Regions from separate parts of the Polaromonas sp. P3_B1 genome, predicted to be linked through region 1. Evidence: predicted binding sites of a transcription regulator. Region 1 holds the regulator's gene; each other region holds the start of a gene.
What was found. The regulator LexA, encoded in region 1, represses DNA repair genes until DNA is damaged. The targets are predictions, from matches to a motif close to ACTGTATNNNNATACAGT.
Positions count from the first base shown of each region.

Region 2: a site for LexA is predicted at 1,140-1,157, ahead of AC1DXS_RS16260 (PA0069 family radical SAM protein). Genes of this name have one in related genera too.
Region 3: a site for LexA is predicted at 767-784, ahead of AC1DXS_RS06940 (DNA topoisomerase IV subunit B). Genes of this name have one in related genera too.

Region 1 covers NZ_JBFUGK010000044.1:32,343-39,420, reverse strand. Annotated here, with positions in the region: gene AC1DXS_RS21310 (3-hydroxyacyl-CoA dehydrogenase) at 1-1,212, opposite strand, end outside; gene AC1DXS_RS21305 (hypothetical protein) at 1,250-3,337, shown strand; gene AC1DXS_RS21300 (D-2-hydroxyacid dehydrogenase family protein) at 3,368-4,375, opposite strand; gene AC1DXS_RS21295 (hypothetical protein) at 4,544-4,909, opposite strand; gene lexA (transcriptional repressor LexA) at 5,048-5,752, opposite strand; gene AC1DXS_RS21285 (asparaginase) at 5,874-6,824, shown strand; gene AC1DXS_RS21280 (M14 family zinc carboxypeptidase) at 6,894-7,078, shown strand, end outside.
Region 2 covers NZ_JBFUGK010000027.1:54,473-61,550, reverse strand. Annotated here, with positions in the region: gene AC1DXS_RS16270 (DUF7164 domain-containing protein) at 1-285, opposite strand, end outside; gene AC1DXS_RS16265 (class I SAM-dependent methyltransferase) at 292-978, opposite strand; gene AC1DXS_RS16260 (PA0069 family radical SAM protein) at 1,169-2,257, shown strand; gene AC1DXS_RS16255 (GNAT family N-acetyltransferase) at 2,319-2,750, shown strand; gene AC1DXS_RS16250 (amino acid ABC transporter permease) at 3,208-3,876, opposite strand; gene AC1DXS_RS16245 (transporter substrate-binding domain-containing protein) at 4,230-5,012, opposite strand; gene AC1DXS_RS16240 (phosphoethanolamine transferase) at 5,199-6,905, opposite strand; gene fghA (S-formylglutathione hydrolase) at 6,950-7,078, opposite strand, start outside.
Region 3 covers NZ_JBFUGK010000008.1:102,118-107,317, forward strand. Annotated here, with positions in the region: gene AC1DXS_RS06935 (MFS transporter) at 1-642, opposite strand, end outside; gene AC1DXS_RS06940 (DNA topoisomerase IV subunit B) at 831-2,801, shown strand; gene AC1DXS_RS06945 (hypothetical protein) at 2,798-3,907, shown strand; gene AC1DXS_RS06950 (lytic transglycosylase domain-containing protein) at 3,930-4,781, shown strand; gene parC (DNA topoisomerase IV subunit A) at 4,923-5,200, shown strand, end outside.

The DNA of each region.
Region 1 (7,078 bases):
GCCGTCGCGGGCGAAAAGAGCGTGCGCTGCGTCGCGCATGTCGCTGCGTGTGGCCGGGTTGGTGGCCAGCACGCGCCGCTTGGTGGCCGCGTCGTCGATCAGCATGTCGATGCCGACGGTGCGCGCCGGGTCCAGGCGCTCCACCACGGCGACGGTGGTGATGTCAAAACCGAGCGGCGCGACCAGCGTGAGGGCCTGCGGCGAGGCGGAGGCGCCGGTTTCGATCCTGGCGCCCAGGTTCTTGAGCAGCTGCAGCAGTTCAGCGCGGCGCGAGGCCCGGGGCGAGACCCACACTGGTGGGAGTTCGTCCACCTGGGGAGCGGCTGGCTCGGCGGGCACCTGCATGGCGCCATCGGAATATCGGTAAAAGCCTTCACCCGTCTTGCGTCCCAGCATGCCGCCGGCCAGGCGCTGCGCGGTGATCACGCTGGGGCGGTAGCGGGCTTCTTCGTAGTATTGGTGGTAAATCGACTCCATCACCGGGTGGGAGACGTCGAGGGCGGTCAGGTCCATGAGCTCGAAGGGGCCCAGCTTGAAGCCGGCCTGGTCGCGCAGGATGCGGTCTATGGTGGCGAAATCGGTGACGCCTTCGCTGACGATGCGCAGCGCCTCGGTGCCGTAACCCCGGCCAGCGTGGTTCACGATGAAGCCCGGTGTGTCCTGCGCCTGCACAGGCGTATGGCCCATCTGCCGGGCGTATTGGCTGAGGCTTTCGCATACAGCCGGGCTTGTTTTCAGGCCCGCAATCACTTCGACCACTTTCATGAGCGGGACCGGGTTGAAGAAGTGAAAACCGGCCAGGCGTCCGGGGTGCTTGAGCCCTGCCGCGATGGCCGTTACCGACAGCGAGGATGTGTTGCTGGCCAGGACTGCACTTTCGGACACCAGGGCCTCCAGCTCCGCGAACAGCGCGCGCTTGACGTCCAGGCGCTCCACGATGGCCTCAACGACGAGGTCGCAGCCCGCCAGGTCGGCCAAAGTGCCGGCGAGCACCAGTCGATCTTTGTGCCCGGCGGCCGCGGCGGCTTCGAGGCGACCTTTCTCGACCAGCTTGTCCCATTGGATGCAGATGGCCTCGCGGGCCTTTTCAGCTGCGCCAGCCTGCGCGTCCATCAGCCTGACGGTGCTCCCCGCCTGCGCCGCGATTTGCGCTATGCCGCGTCCCATCGCACCGGTGCCAACTATTCCCACATTTGCAAAATTTACTTTCATGGGCGAATTATGGCTGAGCGTCTTTCGGCGAAGCCGCATGGCAAAATCCGGCCAGCCCATGAAATCCGCCGAGAAGTTTCTGAAATGCCTGCTTGGCGCTTTGCTGTTGGGGCTGGCCGCCAGCACTTCGGCCGCATCCCTGGGCCGCGTGCGCGGACCGGCCATTGTGGGCCGGCCCTTGGACCTCACGCTCTCCGCCCAACTGGACGGCACTGAAAATCCTTCTGCTGTCTGCCTGTCCGCTGAGGTGTTTTTCGGCGACAGCCAGGTTTCCCCCGGCAAGGTGCTTACCTCGGTCTCGCCGGGCGACGGTAGCGGTGAGGTCCTGGTCCGCATCCGCACGACGGTCGTGCTCGACGAGCCAGTCGTGACGCTGTACGCGCGCGAGGGCTGCCTGCAAAAGAATTCGCGAAGGTACGTCCTGCTGGCCGAGATGCTGGGCGACAACACCGGACCGGCGCCCTCAACCCTTCCGCAGGCGGCAGCTGTTGCGGCGGCAGCCCCAGCGCAGCCCGGCGCGGCAACGCCGACTCGCGCCGCCGCATCAAAAGCGAAGCCGCAAACCCGAGCTGGCACAGCGATGGCCTCTTCGCTGGCCGCGCCGCCTGGCCGCACCCCTGCCAAGGTGGCGGCTCCCGTGCCGGAGCGTAAATCGCGGGCTCGCCTGCAACTGGCCCCTGTTGATTTGTCCATCGAACGTGACCCTGTCCTTCGTTCGTCGCCGGAATTGCTGACGCTGCCAGCGGCCGATGCCCAGCAACGGGCCGCCGCGGCCGCGTTGTGGCAGGCGCTCAACGCCCAGCCGCAGGACATGGTGCGCGACAGCCAGCGCCTCAAGTCGCTGGAGTCCGATGTAGCCGCGATGCTGGCGCAAAGCCGCAAGACGGAACAGGCCGTGATGGAGCTGCGAGGGCAACTGGAGCAGGCGCGGCAGGAGCGTTATAGCAACTGGCTGGTGTATGGCCTGGGTGGTGTTTTGCTTCTCGCGCTGCTGGCGGTGGGGTGGTTATGGACGCGCAACCGGCGGTATGCGCTGCGCCTGAGTCCGTGGTGGGACGGGGAGGCCGGTCACGACAAGCCCAGCGAGTTTGCGGATGTCACGGGGCCGGCCTCCCGGTCCGCAGGTGTGATGCCGGCTCAAGGAGGCCAGCCGCATAACGCAGGGGTGGACCTGGACCTGGAAGCGCTTGATTTCGACAGTACGCGCAAGTTGCCCGCGGCCGGGCCGGCATCGCAGCAGGCCCGGCCGGCTGATGCTGCTGCGGACCGCCCCGAGTTCCTCCCAAGCCTGGGCGGTTTCAGCGGCATGCCCCGTATCGTCAATGCCGAAGAGCTTTTTGATGTGCAGCAGCAGGCGGACTTTTTCGTGTCGCTGGGCCATCCCGACAAGGCGGTGGACGTGCTGCGGCTGCACATCACGGACAACGTGGAGACGAGCGCGCTGGTCTACCTGGACTTGTTCGACCTATACCACAGCCTGGGCCGCAAGGACGACTACGATGCACTGCGCAAGGAGTTCCACCGCATGTTCAATGCCCAGGTGCCGGCCTTCGACGACTATGCGATGGACACGCACGGCCTGGAGTTCTACGTCTCAGCCCTTACGCGCATCGAGTCGCTGTGGCCCACGCCCAAGGTGCTGGACGTGCTGGAAGAGTCGATCTTTCGCAAACCCGATTCGCGCAGCGAGGTTTTCAGCCTTGCGGCTTACCGCGAACTGCTGTTGCTGCACTCCATCGCGAAGAAGATCATTGCCCGGCCCGTAGCCGCCGGGGAGGATGCCGCTGCGCAGGCGCCTGTTCTGCCCACCCAGCCGCAAGCGAGCAGCTTCGGCCCGACCAACATCCTGCCTTTGTCCGCCCGGCTCCAGGAAATGCCGCCGCCGCTTCCTGTGGCTCTTCCCGTTGCGGTGGCTCCCGGCTTCTCCACTGAAATTGCGCCGAGCACCGACCTGACGCGACCACCCGTTTCGCCGCGGCTGGGATTGGATATTGACCTGAGTCAGGGAGTCGACGAGGCTCTTGCACCGCTGCCGGCGATTGCGGTGGCGGGCCTGCCACCCGAAGCCGGGGATTTCAGCAACCTTATCGAATTCGACCTCGACGCTCCGCCCCCGAAGGCTTAGGAGGGGCTGCTTTAGGTGCGGCGCGCCGCCTCAGCGCCGCACTTGCAGGGCGCCTGGATTCACGATGTTGGTAGGCGTGCCCTTGATGAAATTGACGACGTTGTCAAAAGCCGCGCCAAAGTAGAGCTCGTAGCTGTCTTGTTCCACATAGCCGATGTGCGGCGTGCAAATGCAGTTTTCGAGGCGAAGCAGGGCATGGCCCTGCAAGATGGGCTCGGATTCAAACACGTCGATCGCCGCCAGGCCGGGGCGGCCGCGGTTGAGTGACGCAATCAGCGCCTCGGGCTCTATGAGTTCGGCGCGCGAAGTGTTGACCAGCAGGGCGGTGGTCTTCATGCGCGACAGGTCTTCCAGTGTCACGATGCCCCGGGTTTCGTCGTTCAGGCGCAGGTGCAGGCTCAGCACGTCGCTTTGCTCAAAAAACTCGGCCTTGCTTGCCGCGACTTCATAGCCGTCGGCCTGGGCCCGTTCGCGTGAGGCGTCGCGGCCCCAGATGATGACCCGCATGCCGAAAGCCCGGCCATAGCCGGCGACGATTTGCCCGATCTTGCCGTAGCTCCAGATGCCCAGCGTCTTGCCTTTGAGGACGGTGCCTATGCCGAAATTAGGCGGCATGGAGGCTGATTTGAGGCCGGCCTGCTGCCAGGCGCCGTGCTTGAGGTGGGCCACGTAATGCGGGATGCGGCGCGTGGCGGCCATGACCAGCGCCCAGGTCAATTCTGCGGGTGCCGTGGGCGAGCCGGTGCCCTCGGCCACCGCGATGCCACGTTCGGTGCAGGCCGCAACGTCGATGTGCCCTCCGACGCGGCCGGTCTGCACGATCAGCTTGAGTTTGGGCAGTTTTTCGATGACCTGGCGATTGAGCTGGGTCCGTTCCCGGATAAGGACGATGACGTCGGCATCCTTAAGCCTGACGGACAGCTGTCCTATGCCTTTGACGGTGTTGGTGTAGACCTTGGCGGGATAGGCCTCCAATTTGGCAGCGCAGTTCAGTTTTCGCACTGCGTCCTGGTAGTCGTCGAGGATCACAATATTCATGCCGATATTGTGCCTGCAAGATTTTTCTTCCTTGCGGGAAGGGCTACCCGAACGTACTCATTTTGTATCGCCAGGAAACCTGCTGCGGTATTTCAGTCTGGCGGCCGCGCGCCGCGCAGGCTCATGGGCCTTTGCCGCAGGGGGGCAAGGGTGGGCGGGGCTTACTGTTTACTGCAGCGCGGCCTCGCGCTGGGCCATGCGATCAAGCTCCGCGCAGACGTCGGCCATGCGGCCCGAGATGACCATGCGGCCGGCGCAGGTCGGGCCGACATTGGCGTCGAATTCGCGCACGATGCGCAGGCGGCTGGGCGCAGGGCGTTTAGGCATGGCCTTGCCGGCTGGGGTGGTTTCGCGCAGGGCCGCGGCGGCACCCGAAGAAAAAGGCAATGCCAGCTGGCCGTTTGCGCGCTGGGCACGGGCAGGGGCGGAATATCGGCCGGACCTGGTTGCGGGGACAAACCAGGCTGCCAGCGCCTGCGCGGGAGCCAGCAGGATGGACAGAAGGGGTGAGTGTGAAAAACTGACGATTCCCATGATGAACTCCTGTATGAGAGAGGTTTACACAGGCAGGATTTCGAACCGGCAAAGAGACTGGGCCGGCGGGGCCGCGCACCAGGGTGTTGGCCGCAACGGCCAAACGCCCGCCACCTGGTGCGTGGCCGGATCAACGGGTTACATCAGCATGGTGTTGCGTATCAAGCCGACAGCCAGGCCTTCGAGTTCAAACGGCTCACCGGGCTCGACCACAATGGTTTTGAAGTCGGGGTTTTCGGGCAAGAGCTCAATAAGATTCTTGTTACGGCGAAAGCGCTTGACGGTGACTTCATCACCCAGGCGGGCCARGACGATCTGGCCGTTCTTGGCTTCCTTGGCCTGTTTGACGGCCAGCAGGTCGCCGTCCATGATGCCGATGTCGCGCATGCTCATGCCGCGAACCTTGAGCAGGTAATCGGGCTGGCGCTGGAACAGGCCGCTTTCAAAATAATAGGTTTGTTCGATATGTTCCTGCGCGAGAATCGGGCTGCCAGCAGCAACCCGCCCTACCAGAGGTAGGGCGAGTTGGGCCAGGCTTTGCAACGGCAGGGAAAACTGTTTGGTGCGCGATTCGTTGATGGAGCGCAGAGTGTCGCCGCGCAGGCGTATGCCGCGGGAAGTGCCGCTGACGAGTTCAATGACGCCTTTGCGGGCGAGGGCCTGCAGGTGTTCTTCGGCGGCATTGGCGGATTTGAAACCCAGTTCGTTGGCGATTTCGGCGCGGGTGGGTGGTGCGCCGGTGCGTGCGATGGCGCTCTGGATCAGTTCAAGGATTTGTTGCTGGCGCGCCGTGAGCTTGGGGCCTTCGGAGGGAAAATGCGGAAAATCGGCGAGGATGCTCATGGCGGGACTCCTTGGTTCTCAGTCAGGTCTGGGTGAACAGCGGTTCGTAGCCCGTGACCTGTTTTAATATCCAGTACCTGTATTTTCATCCAGTTTTTAAAAGATTGCAAGACCACTTTCCATGCACCCTCAAAATATTGTGATTCTGGGCACCGGCGGCACCATTGCCGGGCGGGCAGCCAGTGCGTCGGATAACATCGGCTACACCGCCGCCCAGGTGGGTGTCGAGGAACTGCTCGCCGCTGTCCCGGCTGTGGCGCAAGCCGGCTCGGTGCTTACGGAGCAGGTCACGCAGGTCGACAGCAAGGACATGAGTTTTGCGGTGTGGGGCAAGCTGGCAGAGCGCGTGAGCCATTTCCTGGCGCAAGCGGATGTTCAGGGCATCGTCATCACGCATGGAACCGATACGCTTGAAGAGACCGCTTTTTTTCTGCAGGCGCTGCTCGCGCCAGCCAAGCCGGTAGTTCTGACCTGCGCGATGCGGCCAGCCACGGCCCTGGTTCCCGATGGGCCTCAAAACCTGCTTGACGCGGTGGCAGTGGCGCGGCATGCAGGCGCGCGGGGCGTGGTCGCGGTGTGCGCGGGCGTCATCCATGGCGCTGCGGATGTACAGAAAGTGCATACCTACCGGCTCGACCCTTTCAGTTCGGGCGACGCCGGCCCCATAGGGTACGTGGAGGAGGGGCAACTCCGGTTGCTGCGAAACTGGCCGCAAGCCCAAGCCGGTCGTGCGCAGGCCGCCGCCCAAAGCATCGCCAGCCTGGCGGGAGCCGCCGCCGTGCCTCGGGTAGAAATCATCATGAATTACGCCGGAGCCGGCGGCGCTGTCGTTCGGGCTCTGCAGGCAGAGGGCGTGCAGGGTCTGGTGGTGGCAGGAACCGGCAACGGCAGCCTGCACCATGAGCTGGAGGCGGCCTTGCTCAAGGCCCAGGCTGCGGGCATCCAGGTGGTTCGCGCAAGTCGCTGCGTCGCAGGGCGGGTGTTGCCGACGCCTGCCGACGCGATACCGGGTTCCGAAGGCTTGAGTCCGGTCAAGGCCAGGGTTCAGCTGATCCTGCAACTGCTGGCCTGAGCCTCTCGGGCCAGCCGCGCAGGCGGGCCTGGCTTCGAACAATCCATTCCTTGACCACGCGGACCTCCCATGCAAACCCCGTACGAACTCGGCAACCAGAACCAGACCACCACCTGGGAAGCCTGCATCCGGTTTTATGAAGCGCTGGCGCTGCGTCATCCCGCCGTCCTGCAGTTCTCGCAGATTGGTGTTTCTGATGCCGGCATACCCATTCATGCGGGCATCGTGAGCGCAGACGGCGTGTTTGATCGTGA
Region 2 (7,078 bases), on a different contig from region 1:
GCCTGAAACGCAGGCGATGGAGTTGATGAAGTGGTAGCCCTTCCAGCGCCCTTCGCGAGAGATGGGCTCGGCAACGATCTTGATGACGCCGGGGTCGTTGCCGGGCAATTGGTCGTAGGCCTTGGGGTGGCACACCACAATGAGGTCGGAGCGGCGCCAGACACCTGAATGGATCCAGCTTTTGTAGATCCAGCTGAATTCTTCATACATGGACGGGTGGTCGTCGATGTAGAGCAGTATGCCGAGGTCTTTTTCGTATGCCTGCGCGGAAGTTGTGAGGGGCATCAGAAGTTAGAAGTTGCGGTAGGTATAAGAGTTGCCGTCTATCACCTCGGTGTGCGAGACGATGCTGGTGTGCAGGTGCGCCGGCTTGAAGGGCGCGCCTGTGCCCATGCGGGTGACGGTGGTCGGATTGGCGTTGATGTCCCCGACCAGGCGGTCGAAGGGCATGGGGCTGGTCTGGTAGCCGCGCAGCAGGAAGAACTGCATGACCTCTGAACGCATCCAGGCCCAGCGGTCGTGCCAGGTGAAGTCACGCTCGGACCACACGGAGATGTGGGACTCGTGGTGGTCCAGGTTGGCTTTGGCGGTGTCGTAGTAGCTGAACTCGGGGGCGATGACCAGCAGGTAGCCGCAGCGGTAAGTCAGGAAGTTCAGCAGGTCCAGGCCTCTGGATTTGGGCAGGTGCTCTATGCAGTCGCCGATCACGACCAGGTCGTAGGTTTCGTTTTTGTGCTGGTGGATCAGGTCGTAGGCATCCATCACGCGGACGTCGTCATACTTGGCTGCGAGTCCGAACTGGGTCACGTAGTCGGCCGAGATTTCGGTTGCGCGTATGTGGGCTTGCGGCGCGGCCTGCCTGACCAGGTCCGCGTATTTGCCCTGGCCCGCGCCTATGTCCAGGACGGTGGCGGGCGAGATTTTCCGAATGACTTCAAGCGTCAATGTGTCGAACACGGTTTCTGAAAGTCCAGCCACGAGGTTCTTTCCGTGAGGTGTTGTGAAGGGTGAGCGGGCGTCTGCGCTTGTCCCAGTCCGCAACCTTAAACGAAGACGAGGGATGGCCCGGCCGGGGGCCGGAAAAATGTTTACAAATAAGACATGGATGAGCGCTTGATGGCGGTAGTCGGCCACTTTATACTGTATATAAATACAGTATTCAAGTATCATGTCCGACGCCACCATCCCCCTGCACGCCATCAAGGGCCGCGGCACCGCCACGCGCATCGCGCACCGGTTTGAGAAGGATGTGCGCACTGCCTGGGATGATGGCTGGGGCACGCTGGAAGAGGGAATGGCGGGCGAGGTGCCGCGGCTGGAAACGACGGTGACGATGGAGGATGCCCGCAGCGCCATTGTGCGCAACGACTCGCCCGACATCTTTTTTGACTACAGCATCAATCCCTACCGGGGTTGCGAGCATGGCTGTGTGTACTGTTATGCGCGGCCCACGCACAGCTACCTGAATCTTTCGCCGGGCCTGGACTTTGAAACCAAAATCATTGCCAAGCGCAATATCGCCGAGGCCTTGCGCGCAGACCTTGCCAGGCGCAGCTATGTGCCGCGCCTGCTCAACATAGGCTCGGGCACCGACTGTTACCAGCCGGCCGAGCGCGAGCTGCGGCTCACGCGCGGCCTGATCGAGGTGATGCGCGATACCTGCCACCCGTTTTCTTTGATCACCAAGTCCAGCGGCGTGGAGCGCGACCTGGACCTGATCGCACCGCTTGCCGCCGACAAGCTGGCCGCCGTGTACATCACCGTCACCACGCTGGACGGCGAGCTCGCGCGCAAGCTGGAGCCGCGCGCTGCGGCACCGCACCGCCGCCTGCGCACCATTCGCACGCTGGCCGAGCACGGCGTGCCTGTGGGTGTCAGCGTGGCGCCGCAGATTCCCTTTGTGAACGAGGACATGGAGCATGTGCTGGAGGCGGCCTGGGAGGCCGGTGCGCGTTCGGCGTTTTACACGGTGATCCGCCTGCCCTGGGAAGTGGCGCCCCTCTTCAAGGAGTGGCTGGAGCTGCACTACCCGCAGCGCGCCGCGCGCATCATGGCGCGCATCCAGGAAATGCGCGGCGGCAAGGACTACGACAGCGATTTCGCCTCGCGCATGAAGGGCTACGGCCTTTGGGCCGACCTGATCAAGCAGCGCTTTGAGAAATGCTGCAACCGCCTGGGCTTTAACCGCCAGCGCGTGGAGCTGGACTTGAGCCGCTTCAGGCCGCCGGGTGCGGCGGGGCAGGGTAGCCTGTTCTGACGGCCCGGCAGCTTGGGGTCGCGAGGGCTATAGTGCAAGCCCAACATTGAAGGAGTTCATCTTGGCATTCGAATGGAAACATTCATCGGAGTACGTGGACTGGGACGCGCTCTCACACCTCTACCGGATCGCGCCATTGGGCGAGAAGAAAGCGGCGGACCTGAAAGTCGTGTTCTCCAACAGCCTGTTCAAAAGTTTTGTGTATGAGGGCGGGCAACTGATTGGCGCCGGCCGCGCGCTGGCCGATGGCATGGACTGCTCGTACATCTGCGATATCGCGGTGCACCCGGACCACCAGGGCGTGGGCCTGGGCAAGGAGATTGTTGCCTCGCTGGTCGGCCTCTCAACGGGCCACAAGAAGATCATCCTCTATGCGGTGGCCGGCAAGGAACCGTTTTACCGCAAGCTGGGTTTTAGCCGCATGCTGACGGCGATGGCGATTTTCAGGAACCAGGAACAAGCACTGCAAAGCGGGCTGATCAGCGACAGCTGAAGTGGGTGTTTCTCTTTCCCCTCTGGGGGAAGGCAGGGATGGGGGCTGACGGCGATGGATATTTTGCTGGCTTGATTGAGGCCGACGGCCCTCACCCTAACCCTCTCCCAGAGGGAGAGGGAATAAAAACGGGCAGAGTAAAGCAGCGGGCCTGAGTTGGTTTTTGCTCCTTCTCCCTCTGGGAGAAGGCGGGGATGAGGGCTGACGGCGATGGATATTTCACTGGCTTATTTGAAGCCGCGGGCCCTCACCCTAGCCCTCTCCCAGAGGGAGAGGGAATAAAAACGGGCAGAGTAAAGCAGTGGGTCTGAGTTGGTTTTTGCTCCTTCTCCCTCTGGGAGAAGGCCGGGATGAGGGCTGACGGCGATGGATAGTTCGCTGGCTTGCTTGAGGCCGACGGCCCTCACCCTAACCCTCTCCCAGGGGGAGAGGGGATGAAGCGGGGAAAGGGGCAAACCTAACGCAAATAGCTGCGGTTCAGCCGCAGCTCGAGTTTGCTCTGCAGCTTTTCAAACGAAGCGCTCATGGCCCAGTAAATCCCTGCGGCCGCCAGGTAAAGCGGAAAGGGCTGGAAGGTGGTGGCGATGACTTCCTTGGTCGCGAGCATCAGCTCACCCACGGCGATCACCGAGACCAGGGACGTGTCCTTGATCAGGCTGATGAGGCTGTTGGACAGGCTGGGCACGGCCAGCCTCAGGGCTTGCGGGCCTATCACGTAGCGCAGGGTCTGCGCTTGCGTGAGGCCCAGGCTGCGGGCCGCGTTCCACTGGCCGTGCTCCACGCCGTTGATGGCACCGCGAATCGTTTCCGACAGGTAGGCGCCCACGTTGAGGCTCAGGCCCAGGATGCCGGCGCTGATGGGGTCGAACTGTATGCCTATGCTGGGCAGGCCGAAGTAGATAACAAAAAGCTGCACCAGCAGCGGCGTGCCGCGCATGCAGCTGACGTAGAGCGCCGCGAACTGCGACAGCCCCGGCACCTTGGCCAGCCGCGTGATGGCCACAAGGGTGCCGACGATGGCGCCGAAAAAAATCGATGCCACGGCCAATAGCAGCGTCCATCCCGCGCCCTTGAGCATCAGCGGCAGGGCGTCGCGCAGCAAAGAGGTCAAGCCGGACAAGTCCATGATGGGGGTCTCCACAAATAAAAACCCCCAGAACCTGTTCACGGCCTAAACGGGGCCGCGTTGGGATGCAATCGGGATGAGTGGGCCGACCAGGAACGCCGCATGGGCTAATGCCCATGCAAGGGCCTGGGTGGCTCAATCGCCCGATTTCATCCCAACCCGGAGGGCAAGCCCCTTCTCGGGCGGTCTGCGGCGTTGCGGCGCTAGCCCATAGGTGAACTATGGGCGTCGCACCGCGCCTTGCATCCCATCCCGAAAAGGGGCTTGCGCGGCCCCGTTTAGGCCGTGAACAGGTTCTAAGAGCCGGGGTGTTTCAGGCGCCTGCCGAAGAAAGGCGCGCGGCTGATGGGATGTTACTTCGCCACAGGCGGTTTGCTCACGTCGCGGTCAAACCACTTGGTGGAGATTTTGGCGAAGCTGCCGTCGGCCTGCAGGTCGGCGATTGCCTTGTCGATGGCGGCCTTGAACTTGGGGTTGTTCTTGACGAAAGGGATGCCGGATTTTTCGAGATCGCCCACGGGTGCGCCGGGCTTGAGCGGCAGCTTGGTCTGCTTGACGATATAGGGGATCAAGAGGCTGTCGTTAAGCGCCGCGTCGATGCGGCCCAGTGCCAGGTCCTGCAAATACTCTTGCGCGCCGGGATAGGTCTTGACGTCTATGCCTCCCACCTTTTTGGCGATGTCGGCGTAGTTGGTGCCCTGGCCCAGGCCCAGCTTTTTGCCCTTGAGGTCGGCCAGCGACTTGAACTCGCGCTTTTCATCCTTGCGCACGATCAGCTGCGGGGCCGAGATGGTGTAGGGCTCGGAGAAATCAAAGGTCTCCTTGCGCTTGTCGGTGATGCCGACCTGGTTGATGACCACGTCGTACTTGCCCGCCTGCAGGCCGGCCAGGATGGCGCTCCACTCGCTGGTCGAGAACTCGGCCTTCACGCCCAGCTTTTGCGCCAGGGCATTGGCCAGCTCGACTTCAAAGCCGGCGAGCTGGCCGCCTTCCTTGTAATTGAACGGGGGGTAAGTGCCTTCGAGGGCCACCTTGAGCGTGCCGCGCTGCTTGACGGTGTCCAGCAGGTCGGCGGCGCTGGCGCCGAAAGCGAATGTCAGAAGGAGTGCGGAGGCGACGGCCTTGCGAATATTCATATTCAACCCTTGCATAAGAGAATTGTTATTGAGATGAATGTGAATATTAGGCGTATCACCACAGAGGCGCAGGGCAAGCCGCAAAAGCCCTACGTGGCATCTGGTGATGGCGAACCGAAAGCCGCTGGTTTCCTTGTTTTCAATCTGCGTAAATCTGCGTCATCTGCGGATGAATTCTTGGCGGGCCTAGGGCTTGGCGCAGCCCGCGTAGATGTCGAGCGCGGGCTTGTAGACGCTGGTCTGCACATTCATCAGGCCCAGCACCGAATGAAAGTAGTTGTCATGGCTGACAGGCACGTCCAGCTGCTGCTTGAGGCAGGCCGTCGTCAGCTTGCTGCGCTGCTCGAAGCCGGGCGACAGCCAGGTGATCCAGGGCACGCGCTTTTGCACATCGGGCGCGATGCCGTAGGGCATGCCGTGCAGGTAGAGGTTGTTCTCGCCCAGCGATTCACCGTGGTCGGCCAGGTAGAGCAGGGCGGGCGCGCTGCGCGCTTCCTGCGCCTTCAGCCATTGGATGGACGAGGCCAGCAGCTTGTCGGTGTAGACGATGCTGTTGTCATACGCATTGACCAGGCCTTCACGGCTGCAGCTTTGCAGCGCGTTGTCGGTGCATTCGGGCAGGAATTTTTTGACGGCCTGCGGCGAGCGTCTGTAGTAGGCCGGGCCGTGGCCGCCCATCTGGTGCATCACAACCACCACGCCCTTGGCGCGTCGCTCAGCGGGCAGCGCGGCGATGCGCTCGTCGATGCCCTGCAGCATCACTTCATCAAAGCACTCGCCGCTGTCGCACAGGCCGGGCACCTGCAACTGCACCGTGTTGACGTTGGGCACGCGGTCGCACACGCCCTTGCAGCCCGACTGGTTGTCTATCCACAGCACGGCGAGGCCCGCGCGCTGCAGCACGTCGAGCAGGCCTTCGTAATTGGCCGGCCGCGAGTCGTAGGCTTCGCGCCCGAAGTGGGAGAACATGCAGGGCACGGAGGCTGCCGTGCTGGTGCCGCAGGACCAGGCATTGCGCAGGCTCACGACATTCTCTTTGGCGAGCAGCGGGTTGGTGGGGCGGGCGTAGCCGTTGAGCGAGAAGTTGCCGCTGCGCGCTGTCTCGCCCAGCACCAGCAGCAACAGCGGCGGCTTGTTTTGCGCGTTGTAGCTGGCGCCCAGCTTGGCGTCTTCACCGAGCGGCAGCACCACGGATTCATCGCGCTGGAAAGGCTTGGCCGCGATGGAGCCCAGCGCGTAAAAGGAATTGAGCGGGTTGATCAGGTAGCGCACATGGGTGTAGTTGCGCATCACAGACGCAATGCTCTGGAAAAACAGAAACACCACCAGCACCAGCAGCACAGAGGCGCCGGCCAGGGTGGCAAAGTTGCCGAGCAATTGCCGCGCGGCGCTGGCGCGTCTGACTTTTTGCCGCCACAGCAGCACCAGCGGCAGCACCGCCAGCACCAGCACCGTGGCCAGCAAACGCCAGTTCAACAGGTCGCGGGTTTCGCGCACATCGGTCTGCAGGGTGTTGACCATCATGGTCTTGTCGATGACCACGCCGTAGGCCATCATGAAATAGGCACCGAAGGCCGCCGAGAGCAGGAACAGGGTGATGGCCGGCTTGAGCGTCCAGCGCCAGGCCAGCAGGCTTAGCAGGGCTGTGGTGGCCAGCGTGATCACCAGTACCAGCGCGACGCTGATGACAACCGCCTGGCCTCCGCTGAGGCCGGGCAGGCGAAACAGCTCGCGCCACAGCGCCACGTTGCACACGGTGGCGATCCAGAGGCTGGACACGATCACCAGCCACAGGGGGCGCATGCCGGGCGCTTGCCGAACGGTTGGCAGGGGGGCGGGCCGCGTTGCGAACGACGAGGCAGGTGAGGCGGAGGATGCGGGGCGCAGCGGCATAGCGCTGCATTGTATTTGCCGTGCCTTAGGGTGAGCTTATGGCCTCAGGCCGCACTGCCCAGACCCAGGTGCCGCGCATGGTGGCGCAGGTGCTCGGCCATGAAGGTGGCGATGAAGTAGTAGCCGTGGTCGTAACCCGCATGGCGGTGCAGCGCCAGCGGCTGGCCTGCTTT
Region 3 (5,200 bases), on a different contig from region 1:
TTTGAAGGCCTCGCGCAGCGCCTGGGCGATGGTCTGTTCGCGTTTGGCGGGCTGGCCGCCGCCAAAACCGCCCTCGCGCAGGCCCAGGGCCAGCGGCGCGATCAGCAGCACCGCGCCGCTGAGCACCAGTAGCGCCTCTTTCCAGCCCAGGCCGCTGATCAGGAGGCCCTCGACCGGCACCATCAGGAACTGGCCGAAAGAGCCCGCCGCCGCGGCCACGCCCATGGCCCAGGAACGCTTTTCCGCCGAGATGTTGCGGCCTATCACGCCGTAGATCACCGCATAGGTGGTTCCGGCCTGCGCCGCGCCTATCAGCACCCCGGCCGTCATGGTGAACAAAAAGCCGGTAGGTGACAGCGCCATGCCCACCAGGCCCAGCGCATACAGCAGGGCACCCACCACGATGACGCGGAAAGCGCCGAAGCGGTCGGCCGCCATGCCGGCGAAGATGCCGAACACGCCCCAGGACAGGTTTTGCACCGCCAGCGCGAAGGCAAAGGTCTCGCGCGTCCAGCCCTGGGCCTGGGTGATGGGCTGCAGCCACAACCCAAAGCCGTGGCGTATGCCCATGGACAGCGTGACGATGGTGGCGCCGCAAATCAGCACCTGCTGCATGGAGAGTTTGGGGGTGTCGGTGGTCATGGTGGTCGCGGCAAGGGCGAAAAGGAAAGGCCTTGGGTCGGCGAAAAGAGGGTATCCGCCGACTGTAACGAAAATGGCGAAATGCTGCCGCGAGCGCCCTTGCTTCAGCGTTCAAAATCGAGAGGCTGTATGTTTGTACAGTGACTTTTGCAGGCCCGACTACAATTGCGGCAATTCTTTCATCTGCCATGGCTGACAAACTACCCACCGAATATTCCGAAGGTTCGATCCGCGTGCTCAAGGGCCTGGAGCCCGTCAAGCAGCGCCCGGGCATGTACACGCGCACCGATAACCCCCTGCACATCATCCAGGAAGTCCTGGACAACTCCGCCGACGAGGCCCTGGCCGGCCACGGCAAGAAGATCAAGGTCACGCTGCACACCGACGGATCGGTCAGCATCGAAGACGACGGCCGCGGTATTCCCTTCGGCCTTCATCCCGAAGAAAAGGCGCCCGTGATCGAGCTGGTGTACACCCGGCTGCACGCCGGCGGGAAGTTCGACAAGGGCAAGGGCGGCGCCTACAGCTTCTCGGGCGGCCTGCACGGCGTGGGCGTCAGCGTGACGAACGCGTTGTCCAAGCGGCTGGAACTTATCACTTACCGGGAAGGCACGGTTGCCAGGCTGGTGTTCTCCGGCGGCGATGTGATCGAGAAGCTGCACCTGCGCAAGCAGGGCGAAGGCGACCGCAAGACCGGCACCACCGTCCGCGCCTGGCCCGACGCCAAATACTTCGAATCGGCCGCGCTGCCCATGGCCGAACTCACGCACCTGCTGCGCAGCAAGGCCGTGCTCATGCCCGGCGTCACCGTCACGCTGACCAACGAGAAAACCAAGGAAACCCAGACCTGGTCTTACAAAGGCGGCCTGCGCGACTATCTGATGCAGACCCTGACGGGCGATCCGGTCATCCCGATGTTTGAGGGCGAGGGTTTTGCCGATGCCCAGCACGACAGCTTTGCCGAAGGCGAGGGCGCGCAGTGGTGCGTGGCCTTTACCGAAGACGGCCAGCCCATGCGCGAGAGCTACGTCAACCTGATCCCGACCAGCGCCGGCGGCACCCACGAAAGCGGGCTGCGTGACGGCCTCTTCAACGCCGTCAAGAGCTTTATCGACCTGCATTCGCTGCTGCCCAAGGGCGTCAAGCTGCTGCCTGAAGACGTTTTTGCCCGCGCCAGCTATGTGCTGAGCGCCAAGGTGCTGGACCCGCAGTTCCAGGGCCAGATCAAGGAACGCCTCAATTCGCGTGACGCGGTGCGCCTGGTGTCCAGCTTTGTCCGTCCCACACTGGAGCTGTGGCTCAACCAGCACGTCGATTACGGCCGCAAGCTCGCCGAACTCGCCATCAAAGCCGCGCAGACCCGCCAGAAGGCCGGCCAGAAAGTCGAAAAACGCAAGGGCTCGGGCGTGGCCGTGCTGCCCGGCAAGCTGACCGACTGCGAAAGCCGCGACCTGGCGCACAACGAAGTTTTCCTGGTGGAGGGCGACTCGGCCGGCGGCAGCGCCAAAATGGGCCGCGACAAGGAAAGCCAGGCCATCCTGCCGCTGCGCGGCAAGGTGCTGAACACCTGGGAGGTCGAGCGCGACCGCCTGTTCGCCAACACCGAAATCCACGACATCGCGGTCGCCATCGGCGTGGACCCGCACGGCCCCAACGACACGCCCGACCTCTCAGGCCTGCGCTACGGCAAGGTCTGCATCCTGAGCGACGCCGACGTGGACGGCTCCCACATTCAGGTGTTGCTGCTCACGCTGTTTTTCCGCCATTTCCCCAAATTGATCGAATCGGGTAATGTGTATGTCGCGCGGCCGCCGCTGTTCCGGGTGGACGCGCCGGCACGGGGCAAAAAACCGGCTTCGAAGTTTTATGCCCTTGATGAAGGCGAATTGACCGCCATATTGGATAAATTGCGCAAAGATGGCGTGAAAGAAGGCGCCTGGAGCATCAGCCGCTTCAAGGGCCTGGGTGAAATGAGCGCGGAACAACTCTGGGAAACCACGCTCAATCCGGATACCCGCCGTTTGTTGCCCGTGCAACTGGGCAATCAGGATTTCCTGCAAACCGAGACCCTGATCACCAAGCTGATGGGCAAGGGCGAAGCCGCGGCGCGCCGCGAACTGATGGAGTTGCACGGCGACAGCGTTGAGGTGGATGTTTGAGGTTTTTGCTGTCGATTGGCCGCGTCGCGGGCATGGTAGTGCTGGTCGTTGCCGCGTTCTGGGCGACGATCGCGTTGGCGACCCATGAATTCGCAAGGGCTGTCGTGGGTTTTGCGGTGGGTGCCGGCGGCCTGTATTTTGCCGTGCTGTCAGAAAACGCCATTGACAGGCGTAAACGGAGGGTGGAGAAGAAGGCCGCCCAGGCGGCTGTGGCGTTTAACGCAAGCTCGTTGATGGTTCCATTTCGCTGGTTTCGCTGGGCTTGCCTTCTTGCCGTGATTTGCTTGATGTTGTGGGGCTTCGGGTTTCTGGCCAAGGTGTGCTGGCTGGATGGGAAATTTGCCCCGGCCGCCTTGTTGGCCGGTCTGGCGGGGTTGTTACTTGTGTACACCTGCAGCCTGTTGGCTTGTGCGTATCCTGCCTTACGGTCCGGCGGCGCGTTGCGGGTGGATTCCGCAGGTTTGATGTACAGCGGTTTGCCCGTTATCGCCTGGAACCATGTTCTGGGTGTCGATCTCAGTCAGATCGAGGACAAAGGGAAGAAAAGATCAGTTTTGATGCTGGCGCTGGATTCGGCAAGGTTTGAGCAATTGAGGCCGGCCCACGTGGCTGGAGCCCTTCACTGGGCCGGCCCTCAATTTCGATCCAAGTCGCGATTGCTGGAAATCGGCTGCGATTTTTTGAAGGAAAAGCCAGAGCTTGTCCTGCGTGCGGTTCAGGTGATAGCGGATAAAGCCGGCGCGCCCAGGGTTAAGGGCTGGCACCACTTTGAAGGAATTGACGCGGCGCTGCAGCGGGAGCAAGCTGCCGAATCGCGCAGGGAGTCCAGCCGCAAGACGGAGCTGTTGCTGGCGGAACTGCAAAAAATGAGCGGCGCGGAGACCGTGGATAAAAAAAGGCTGGCGGAAATTGACCGGCAGATGCAGGTGGAATTCGAACGCATGAGTTCGGCTTCCGATGCACAGGTCAAAAATGCCAAGCGCCACATGGAAGCGATGGATGAGCGTCTGAAGCCGCTCAAATGGATGTACCGCGGTATGGTGTTTGTGCTCTTTGTGGTGATAAGCGGGGCTGTTGCAAAAATTGTGTTTGCGATCAAGCCCTGACGACATGATGGATTTCTTGTTTATGAATATTTTCTCTGGCAAGCCCAGGCTCTGGCTTGGACTTTTGTTGGGCATGCTGATGCTGCTGTCGCAGCGGCCCGCCCATGCCGACATCTGGGGTTATGTCGACAAGGACGGCATTGCGCATTTTTCGGCCGTGCGGCTGGACGAGCGCTATGAGCTCTTCTTCCGCGGCAGCGAAAGCTTCAGCGCCGACGGCAGCAACACCGGCCGCAGCGGCAAGGCCGTGGGCAGCGGCGCCAACCGCGCCACCGGCGTGGCTGCCGCGCCGCCCAAGCTGCTGGCCTACTTCGACGTGTCGCCCAATTACAAGGCCGTCAAACACCTGCTGCGAGAGGCTTCCGTCACACACGGCATCGACTACGAACTGCTGCAAGCGCTCATCGCCACCGAATCGGGCTTCAACACCCAGGCCGTCTCGCCCAAAGGCGCTGTCGGCCTGATGCAGCTGATCCCGCCGACGGCGGAGCGCTACGGTGTGCGGGCCAGCAAGGATTCCACGGTCCACAAAAAGCTCACCGACCCCAAGACCAATATCCGGGCCGGCTCCAGCTACCTCAGCGACCTGATCGCCATGTTCCCCGGCCAGCTCGAGCTGGCGATCGCCGCCTACAACGCCGGCGAGGGCGCCGTTCAGCGCGCGGGCAACAAGATCCCCAACTACCCCGAAACCAAAAACTACGTCAAGACCGTGATGCAGCTCTACAACCACCTCAAGCCCCCCAGCATGATGGGGGCGCCCGGCGGCCGTGTTCGCATGGAGATGATGGGCGGCACTACGGGCCGCGGCAATATGGTGCCGACCACGGTCGCGTCCACCGCCACGCCAGAGGCCTCACCCGAGCGGAACTGAGATACATGCGCCTGGCGTTGAGCCGGTACCTCCGGCTGCCTCAAAAGCGGCGCACCCCTTTTTTCTTTTCATAATCCCGTACCGGCAGCGTTTTAAGCCTGCCGGCCCGGCATCAACCGACTTAGCCCAAGCCAAACCACGATGGATGATCTCTTCACCCCGGACGCAGTCGCCCCCATCCCCGAACCCGCCGACCAGGATTCGCTGGCCGCGTACGCGCAGCGAGCCTACCTGGAGTACGCGCTCAGCGTCGTCAAAGGCCGAGCCTTGCCCGACGTCTGCGACGGCCAGAAGCCGGTGCAGCGCCGCATCCTCTTCAGTATGTCGCGCATGGGCCTGGGCTTTGGCGGTGCCAACGGCGCCAGCGGCGCCAAGCCGGTCAAGAGCGCCCGCGTGGTGGGCGACGTGCTCGGTAAATA